Regions from separate parts of the Pseudomonas sp. FW305-7 genome, predicted to be linked through region 2. Evidence: predicted binding sites of a transcription regulator. Region 2 holds the regulator's gene; the other holds the start of a gene.
The links. The regulator sigma-54, encoded in region 2, starts transcription at its own class of promoters, with help from an activator protein. The targets are predictions, from matches to a motif close to ANTGGCATNNANNTTGCTNT.

Region 1 (5,156 bases), on a different contig from region 2:
GATGTATTCCAGAGCCTGTTCTAGAGTAAAGCGAACAGGTGGTACCAGAGCGATGGTTTCGTCTTTACCCGAAGCACGCATGTTGTCGAGCTTCTTGCCTTTGGTTGGGTTCACACCCAGGTCGTTGTCGCGGCTGTTCTGACCAACGATTTGACCGTTGTAGATCTCCTGGCCGTGTTCTACGAACAGCTTGCCACGAGCCTGCAGGGTTTCCAGCGAGTAGGTCAGTGCCTTGCCGGTTTCAACCGAAACCAGAACGCCGTTCTGACGGCCGGACATGTGGCCCGACTTCACTGGAGCGTAACGGTCGAAGATCGAGGTCAGGATGCCAGCACCGTTGGTCAGGGTCAGGAACTGGTTACGGAAACCGATCAGACCGCGAGCAGGGATGTTGTATTCCAGACGAACACGGCCCTTGCCATCCGGCACCATGTTGCTCAGGTCGCCCTTACGCAGACCCATCTCTTCCATGACCTTGCCCTGCGATTCTTCAGGGATGTCGATGGTCACGTTTTCGAACGGTTCCTGCTTCACGCCGTCAACTTCACGGATGATCACTTCAGGACGGCCCAGGGCCAGCTCGAAGCCTTCGCGACGCATGGTTTCGATCAGTACCGAGAGGTGCAGCTCACCACGGCCGGAAACCTTGAACTTGTCAGCCGAGTCGCCTTCTTCAACGCGCAGTGCAACGTTGTACAGCAGCTCTTTGTCCAGACGATCCTTGATGTTACGCGAGGTCACGAACTTGCCTTCTTTACCGCAGAATGGCGAGTCGTTTACCTGGAAGGTCATGGAAACGGTTGGCTCGTCAACGGTCAGCGGCTTCATCGCCTCAACGGTGTTGATGTCGCACAGGGTGTCGGAGATGAACAGCTCGTCGAAGCCGCTGATGCAGACGATGTCGCCGGCCGCTGCTTCTTCAACGTCAATGCGGTGCAGACCGTGGTGACCCATCAGCTTCAGGATACGACCGTTGCGGCGCTTGCCGTCGGCGCTGATAGCGACAACCGGGGTGTTCGGCTTGACGCGACCACGAGCGATACGGCCAACACCGATAACACCCAGGAAGCTGTTGTAGTCCAGAGCGGAGATCTGCATCTGGAACGGACCATCACGGTCAACAGCCGGAGGCGGAACGTGGTCGACAACCGCTTGGTACAGCGGGGTCATGTCTTCAGCCATGGCGGTGTGATCCAGACCGGCAATGCCGTTCAGGGCCGAGGCGTAAACAACCTGGAAGTCCAGTTGTTCTTCGGTCGCACCGAGGTTGTCGAACAGGTCGAAGATCTGGTCCAGAACCCAGTCCGGACGCGCGCCTGGACGGTCTACCTTGTTGATGACCACGATTGGACGCAGGCCGGCTTCGAAAGCCTTCTTGGTCACGAAACGGGTTTGCGGCATAGGGCCGTCTTGAGCGTCAACCAGCAGCAGAACGGAGTCAACCATCGACATTACGCGTTCAACTTCGCCGCCGAAGTCGGCGTGGCCCGGGGTGTCCACGATGTTGATGTGGTAGCCGTTCCAGTTGATGGCGGTGTTTTTCGCCAGAATGGTAATACCGCGCTCTTTTTCCTGGTCGTTGGAGTCCATCACGCGCTCGTCGTTGAGCTCGTTGCGCTCCAGGGTGCCGGATTGACGCAGGAGTTTGTCTACCAGGGTGGTTTTACCATGGTCAACGTGGGCAATGATGGCGATGTTGCGTAGATTTTCGATCACTTGTGTATCTCGATCAGAGGATTCGGTTTGCTGACAAGTCTTGGCAGCGATTAGCAGTAGTGTCCGGCATGGCCGTTACAGCTTGACGGCGGTGTCGGGGGGCCGGTGACGCAGGCCACAGGCAAACAGCCCCGGGCACTTAGCTCGGTCGATAAACGCGCACATTGGCATGCCCCTCACTGAGCAAATGGTGGGCATGCAGGCGACTCATCACGCCTTTGTCGCAATACAGCAGGTACTGGCGAGTAGGGTCCAGTTCCTTGAAACGTGCGTTCACTGCATAGAACGGCATCGTCTGTACCTCTATGCCGGCAAGCTCCAGCGGTTCGTCTTCAGCGGCGTCCGGGTGACGGATGTCGATGACGATCTGACCGGCCAGCGCTTCGCCGACTTCTTCAATTTGCAAATCCTGGCCCAATTCGTCGATGACTCGATCGATGGCGACCAGTTTGGCGTTGGCGAGCGCACGCTCGAGCACCGCCATGTCGAATTCTTTCTCTTCGTGTTCGACGCGGCCACGTTTGGCAGCGGTCTTCGGGTTAACCGAGATCACCCCGCAGTATTCCGGCATGTGCCGGGCGAAATCGGCGGTGCCTATTTCGTTAGCCGTGTCGATGATGTCCTGTTTGTGCGCGACAATCAGCGGGCGCAAGACCAGTTTGTCAGTCACACAATCGATCACCGACAGGTTCGGCAGCGTCTGGCTCGACACCTGGGAGATCGCCTCACCCGTGACCAGCGCATCGATGTGCAGTCGGTCGGCAATGGCCGAGGACGCGCGCAACATCATACGCTTCAATACGACGCCCATATGACTGTTATCGACTTTGCCGAGAATTTCGCCCAACACTTCTTCGAACGGAACACTGACAAATAGCACGCGTTGCGAACTGCCGTACTTCTTCCAGATGAAATGCGCGACTTCCATCACGCCCAATTCGTGGGCACGCCCGCCCAGATTGAAGAAGCAGAAGTGCGCCATCAGGCCGCGACGCATGATCTGGTAGGCCGCAACAGTCGAATCAAAGCCGCCGGACATCAATACCAGGGTCTGCTCCAACGCACCCAGCGGGTAACCGCCGATGCCGTTGTGCTGGCTGTGAATCACAAACAACCGTTTGTCGCGAACTTCGATGCGGACTTCGATTTCCGGCGCTTTCAGGTCGATTCCGGCAGCACCGCATTCACGACGCAGCTTGCTGCCGACGTATTTTTCGACGTCCATCGAGCTGAACGCATGCTTGCCTGCACGCTTGCAGCGCACCGAGAAAATCTTTCCGGCCAGCGCATCACCGTAGTGCTGTTTGCACTTTTCGGTGATGTCGTCGAAGTCCCCCAGCGGGTACTCGTCGATCTGCAGAAAGTGCGCGATGCCCGGCATGCAGGTCAGGCGCTCGCCCATCTCTTTCAAGGCTTTGGCGTCGGTAACACGGGTTTCCAGCTCGAGGTTGTCCCACACACCGTTCACCACCACAGCCGGGTCCAGATCGCGGAGCACGGCGCGGATGTTTTTGGCCAACTGGCGGATAAATTTCGTCCGGACAGGTCGACTCTTGATGGTGATCTCGGGGAAGACTTTTACGATTAGTTTCATGAAAACAGCGCGCGCAGGGCCAGCCGAAAAAGGGGGGCGCGGATTATAGCGGAAATTGCTCAAGGTTTAACCAGTTAATGTGCAGAAGGTTTTGCACGCACCAAAACAGGTCATTTTGCGATTGTGACGCCACATTAGAGGGCGAGAATTTACGCTTTAAGACGGTTTGCACCTTAATAAGCGTGAATTTGGGGCAAAAAACCCATGCTGGGGCACTGGCATGCAATTTGCTCCCTTGTGAGGCAGGTTGCCTTGGCAGACTATCTGCGCCGGCATCACCCATATTAAGGGCATCCACTACCAAGCCCTAAGCCACCCGGAGGACACTATGTCGAAGTCGGTTCAACTCATCAAAGATCATGACGTCAAGTGGATTGATCTGCGCTTCACGGACACCAAAGGCACTCAGCACCACGTGACCATGCCGGCTCGCGATGCGCTGGAAGACGACTTCTTCGAAGTCGGCAAGATGTTCGACGGTTCCTCCATCGCTGGCTGGAAAGGCATCGAAGCCTCCGACATGATCCTGCTGCCGGACGACGACACTGCCGTGCTCGACCCGTTCACCGAAGACGCGACCCTGATCCTGGTCTGCGACATCATCGAACCGTCGACCATGCAAGGTTACGATCGTGACCCACGCGCCATCGCTCACCGCGCCGAGGAATACCTGAAGACCACCGGTATCGGTGACACCGTCTTCGCTGGCCCAGAGCCAGAATTCTTCATCTTCGACGAAGTGAAGTTCAAGTCGGACATTTCCGGCTCGATGTTCAAGATCTACTCCGAACAAGGTTCGTGGATGTCCGACCAGGACATCGAAGGCGGCAACAAAGGCCACCGTCCAGGCGTCAAAGGTGGCTACTTCCCGGTTCCGCCGTTCGACCACGACCACGAAATCCGTACTGCCATGTGCAACGCACTGGAAGAAATGGGCCAGACCGTTGAAGTTCACCACCACGAAGTGGCGACTGCCGGTCAGAACGAAATCGGTGTCAAGTTCAACACCCTGGTGAAGAAAGCTGACGAAGTTCAGACTCTGAAATACGTTGTACACAACGTTGCTGACGCTTACGGCCGCACCGCGACCTTCATGCCTAAGCCACTGTACGGCGACAACGGTTCGGGCATGCACGTCCACATGTCCATCGCCAAAGATGGCAAGAACACCTTCGCTGGCGAAGGCTATGCCGGCCTGTCCGAAACCGCCCTGTACTTCATCGGCGGCATCATCAAGCACGGTAAGGCACTGAACGGCTTCACCAACCCGGCCACCAACTCCTACAAGCGTCTGGTGCCAGGCTTCGAAGCTCCGGTAATGCTGGCCTACTCGGCTCGCAACCGTTCCGCCTCGATCCGTATTCCTTACGTCAACAGCCCACGTGGCCGTCGTATCGAAGCGCGTTTCCCGGATCCGGCTGCCAACCCGTACCTGGCATTCGCAGCACTGCTGATGGCCGGTCTGGACGGTATCCAGAACAAGATCCACCCAGGCGATGCCGCTGACAAAAACCTGTATGACCTGCCGCCTGAAGAGGCGAAAGAGATCCCACAAGTTTGCGGCAGCCTGAAAGAAGCCCTGGAAGAGCTGGACAAGGGCCGTGCGTTCCTGACCAAGGGCGGCGTGTTCTCCGACGACTTCATCGACGCTTACATCGCGCTGAAATCCGAAGAAGAAATCAAGGTCCGCACCTTCGTGCACCCACTGGAATATGAGCTGTACTACAGCTGCTGATCCGGTAGCGCTGCAGCACGCGGCGTGACAAAAAGAGGCCTCCTTCGGGAGGCCTTTTTTGTGCCCGCGCTTCCATGGATAATCCGCCGCCTCAGCGCCCGTCCGGCGCCT
Region 2 (5,156 bases):
ACTCGGGCCCGTGGCGGCGAAGGTGCCGCCCGCGAATTCTGCGAATTGATCCTGCGCGCCCAGGGCCGCCTTGATGCGGCCAACGCCGCGTACCTGTGAGCCAAACCATGTTTAGCAAAAAATTTCGCAACTTCCTGCTGTTCGGCTGCATCGCGGCGATATTCGCTGCGGTAGGCTACTGGAACATCAGCCCGGAACGCTTCCTCGACAAGCCTCCGGTCACGTCCGTCGAAACCCCTATCGACTGGTATGCAACCAATACGCATACCCTGCAATACCTGCCGGACGGCAAAGTGCAATATGAAATGACCTCCGACAAGGCCGAGCACGTCAAGGCGACCGACATCACGCTGGTCACCAAGCCTGACCTGAACATGTACCGCGGGACGGAATTTCCGTGGCATGTGACCAGTGAGCGCGGCGAAGTGAATTCGGGCGGCACCCAGGTCGAATTGATCGATTCGGTACGCATCAAGCGCACCGATGAGCAAAACCGCGATTTGCTGGTTACCTCCACGCGCATGACCGTGTTCCCGCAGGAACAATATGCGCAGACCGAGCAACCCGTTAGAATCGACGGCGCTGGCGGTGTATCGACTGGCGTGGGAATGAAAGCGTATCTGAAGGAAAGCAGGATACACCTGCTATCGAACGTAAGAGGACAGTATGAGGCTCGTTAAAACCCTCCCTATTTTGCTCAGTCTGGGCGCAGCACTGGGAAGCGTGAGCGCCTGGGCTCTGCCGAACGATCAGCAACAGCCGATCCGCATCCAGGCCGACGACGCCCAACTGGACGACAAGAATGGCATTGCCACTTATAAAGGCGACGTCATCATCACTCAGGGCTCGATGAAGGTTACCGGCAACACCGTGACCATCACTCGCACGCCGACCGGTGACATCGACGTGGTGACCTCGGTGGGCAACCTCGCCTACTTCGAACAACTGCAGACCGCTGGCGACACCAAGCCTGTTCAGGGCTGGGGCGTGACGATTCAGTACCACGCCGCGCAAAACCGCGTTGTGCTGATCGACAAGGCCAAGGTTGTCGACAAGGACAACAACACGACTCAAGGCGAGAAAATCGTCTATGACACCGTGAAGAAACTCGCCAGCGCCGGTCGCGCTACCGGCAGCAAGGTCACCGAGTCGCGTCCGCGCATCGACATGGTGATCCAGCCGAAGAAGAAAACCGACGAGAAAACCCAGTAATGGCAACTCTGAAAGCTCAGCACCTGGCCAAGGCCTATAAAAGCCGCCAGGTCGTGCGTGACGTCAGCCTGTCGATCGACAGCGGCCAGATCGTCGGCCTGCTCGGCCCGAACGGCGCCGGCAAGACCACCTGCTTCTATATGATCGTCGGCCTGGTACAGGCCGATCAGGGTCGCGTGCTGATCGACGATCTGGACGTCAGCCACCAGCCAATGCATGGCCGCGCCAAGGCCGGTATCGGCTATCTGCCGCAAGAAGCATCGATCTTCCGCAAACTGTCGGTGGCCGACAACATCATGGCCATCCTCGAGACCCGTCAGGAGCTCGACAAGGCCGGCCGTCGCAAAGAGCTGGAAAGCCTGCTGCAGGAATTCCACATCAGCCACATCCGCGACAACCTCGGCATGAGCCTGTCGGGTGGTGAACGCCGCCGGGTGGAAATCGCCCGTGCTCTGGCGACTGCGCCAAAATTCATCCTGCTCGACGAACCGTTCGCCGGTGTCGACCCGATTTCGGTCGGCGACATCAAGCAGATCATCCACCATCTCAAGGCCAAGGGCATCGGTGTACTGATCACCGACCACAACGTGCGTGAGACGCTGGACATCTGCGAAACCGCCTACATCGTCAACGACGGTCAACTGATCGCCGAAGGTGACTCCGCGACCATCCTGGCCAACGATCTGGTCAAGGAAGTGTATCTGGGCCACGAATTCCGCCTGTAAGCGCAAAGTGCCCGGTGAGCCGCCCGGGTGCTGTATCGATTCAAGCAGGATTTAATACGCTTTAATTGTTACAGCGCTCTAGGCAAACACTTCAGTTTCAGGCATATAATTTGCTTAAGTTTGGCGCTCCGGCGCCCTGTAGTGGATGGCGCATAGCGCCGGCGAATAAGGTGTTAAGCCCCTGCCATGAAACCATCGCTAGTCTTGAGAATGGGCCAGCAGCTGACGATGACACCGCAGCTGCAACAGGCCATCCGCCTGCTCCAATTGTCGACCCTGGATCTGCAACAGGAAATCCAGGAGGCCCTGGAATCCAATCCGATGCTCGAACGCCAGGAAGAAGGCGACGACTTCGACAACTCCGATCCCCTGGCCGACAACGCCGAACAGAAGCCCAACACCGAGATCCAGGAACCCTCCTATCAGGAAACCGCCCCAACGGTGGATAACCTTGAGGACGGCGACTGGAGCGAGCGTATCCCCAACGAGCTTCCGGTCGATACGGCCTGGGAGGACGTTTACCAGACCAGTGCCAGCAGCCTGCCAACCAGCGATGACGACGAGTGGGATTTCACCACCCGCACCTCCGCTGGCGAAAGTCTGCAAAGTCACCTGCTGTGGCAATTGAACCTCGCACCGATGTCCGACACCGATCGACTGATCGCCGTGACCCTGATCGATTGCATCAACAATCAGGGCTACCTGGACGAAACCCTCGAGGAGATTCTTGAAGCGTTCGATCCGGAACTGGACATCGAACTGGACGAGATCGAAGCCGTCCTGCACCGCATCCAGCAATTCGAACCGGCAGGCATTGGCGCCCGCAACCTCAGTGAATGCCTGCTGCTGCAACTGCGTCAGCTATCGGCCAAGACCCCTTGGCTGGCTGAAGCGAAGCGCCTGGTCACCGACTACATCGACTTGCTCGGCAGCCGTGATTACAGCCAGTTGATGCGCCGCATGAAGCTCAAGGAAGACGAGCTGCGTCAGGTCATCGAACTGGTGCAGAGCCTCAACCCGCGTCCAGGCTCGCAGATCGAATCCACTGAAGCCGAGTATGTCGTCCCGGACGTCATCGTGCGCAAGGACAACGAGCGCTGGCTGGTCGAGCTGAATCAGGAGTCAGTGCCACGCCTGCGGGTAAACGCCCAGTACGCCGGTTTCGTGCGTCGCGCCGATACCAGCGCCGACAACACTTTCATGCGCAATCAGTTGCAGGAAGCTCGCTGGTTCATCAAAAGCCTGCAAAGCCGCAACGAAACCCTGATGAAAGTGGCCACCCAGATCGTCGAGCATCAGCGCGGCTTCCTGGAATACGGCGACGAAGCCATGAAGCCGCTGGTCCTGCATGACATCGCCGAAGCGGTCGGCATGCATGAATCGACGATTTCCCGGGTGACCACACAGAAATTCATGCATACCCCGCGCGGTATTTATGAACTGAAATACTTTTTCTCCAGCCACGTCAGCACCTCCGAAGGCGGTGAATGCTCGTCCACGGCGATCCGCGCGATCATCAAAAAACTGGTTGCGGCGGAAAATCAGAAAAAGCCGTTGAGTGACAGCAAGATCGCTGGTTTACTGGAGGCACAAGGCATTCAGGTGGCTCGCCGCACCGTCGCCAAGTACCGCGAGTCCTTAGGGATCGCGCCTTCGAGCGAACGCAAGCGGTTGATGTAAGCCACGTTACAGCGTTCCAGTGGCAGGCTATCCAGCCTGCCGCTTTATGCACTGGCAACGAAGGAGAAGCTGTATGCAAGTCAACATCAGTGGACACCAACTGGAAGTGACCCAACCTCTGCGTTCCTACATCGAGGAAAAACTCCAACGACTGGAACGACATTTCGACAAGATCACCAACGTGCAAGTCACGATGTGCGTCGAAAAGCTGAAGCAGAAAATCGAAGCCACCTTGCATATACCCGGCAGCGAAGTGGTCGCCAATGCGGAACATACCGATATGTACGCGGCGATCGACGCCTTGACCGACAAGCTGGATAAACAACTCAAAAAGCATAAGGAAAAGACCCAGAGCCTGCTCCAGGGCGCCACCGGTCGATAACCCCCCATTCCATGATCCGACTTGAAAGTATCCTGACCCCCGGCCGTTCCCTGGTGAACGTGCCGGGCGGCAGTAAAAAGAAAGCCCTCGAACAAATTGCCAACCTGATCGCCCGCGAAGTGCCGGATCTGGAGATGCAAGATGTCTTCGAGGCCCTGATCGCCCGTGAGAAACTCGGCTCTACCGGTTTCGGCAACGGCATCGCCATTCCTCACTGCCGCCTCAAGGGTTGCCAGTCGCCAATCAGCGCCTTGATGCACCTTGAAGCCCCTATCGATTTCGATGCCATCGACGGCGCCCCGGTTGACCTGCTGTTCGTTCTGCTGGTCCCGGAAGCGGCTACCGATGCCCATCTGGAGTTGCTGCGCCAGATCGCCAGCATGCTCGATCGCAAGGACGTGCGCGATAAGCTGCGCAGCGCTCCGAGCAACGAAGCCTTGTACCAGGTCGTACTGGACGAGCAAAACGGGCAGTAATCATGCGCTTGATCATCGTCAGTGGCCGTTCCGGCTCGGGTAAAAGTACCGCCCTGGATGTCCTTGAGGACAACGGTTACTACTGCATCGACAATCTGCCAGCTGGCCTGCTGCCAGAACTGGCCGAACGGGCGCTGATTCACACCGAACTGGCGCAGCCGCTGGTGGCCGTTTCAATCGATGCGCGTAACCTGCCGAGCCATCTGACCCGTTTTCCGGAACTGCTTGAAGATGTCCGCAGCAAGCATATCCAGTGCGATGTCTTGTATCTGGATGCTGACGAGGAGACGCTGCTCAAGCGTTTTTCCGAAACCCGCCGTCGCCATCCACTGAGCAACGCCAACCGCTCGCTGGCCGAGGCGATTCAGGATGAAACCGCCCTGCTCGGCCCTATCGCCGACCTCGCTGACCTGAAAATCAACACCACCCATCTGAACCTGTACCAGTTGCGCGACACCATCAAGCTGCGTTTGCTGAATCAGCCGGAGCCGGGCACCGCGTTCCTGGTCGAGTCATTCGGCTTCAAGCGCGGCATGCCGGTGGATGCGGACCTGGTGTTCGATGTGCGCTGCCTGCCCAATCCTTACTGGAAACCTGAGTTGCGTGCACAATCGGGTCTCGATGCGCCGGTGGCCGAGTATCTGGCAGCACAGCCCGAGGTGGAGGAAATGTTCCAGGACA

Region 1: a site for sigma-54 is predicted at 3,525-3,544, ahead of glnA (glutamate--ammonia ligase). Genes of this name have one in related genera too.

The regions. Positions count from the first base shown of each region.
Region 1 covers NZ_JBYSZA010000010.1:41,928-47,083, forward strand. Annotated here, with positions in the region: gene typA (translational GTPase TypA) at 1-1,716, opposite strand, end outside; gene thiI (tRNA uracil 4-sulfurtransferase ThiI) at 1,856-3,310, opposite strand; gene glnA (glutamate--ammonia ligase) at 3,639-5,045, shown strand.
Region 2 covers NZ_JBYSZA010000003.1:154,920-160,075, forward strand. Annotated here, with positions in the region: gene AC3WMT_RS05970 (KdsC family phosphatase) at 1-99, shown strand, start outside; gene lptC (LPS export ABC transporter periplasmic protein LptC) at 108-680, shown strand; gene lptA (lipopolysaccharide transport periplasmic protein LptA) at 667-1,212, shown strand; gene lptB (LPS export ABC transporter ATP-binding protein) at 1,212-1,937, shown strand; gene AC3WMT_RS05990 (RNA polymerase factor sigma-54) at 2,124-3,617, shown strand; gene hpf (ribosome hibernation-promoting factor, HPF/YfiA family) at 3,691-3,999, shown strand; gene ptsN (PTS IIA-like nitrogen regulatory protein PtsN) at 4,011-4,475, shown strand; gene rapZ (RNase adapter RapZ) at 4,478-5,156, shown strand, end outside.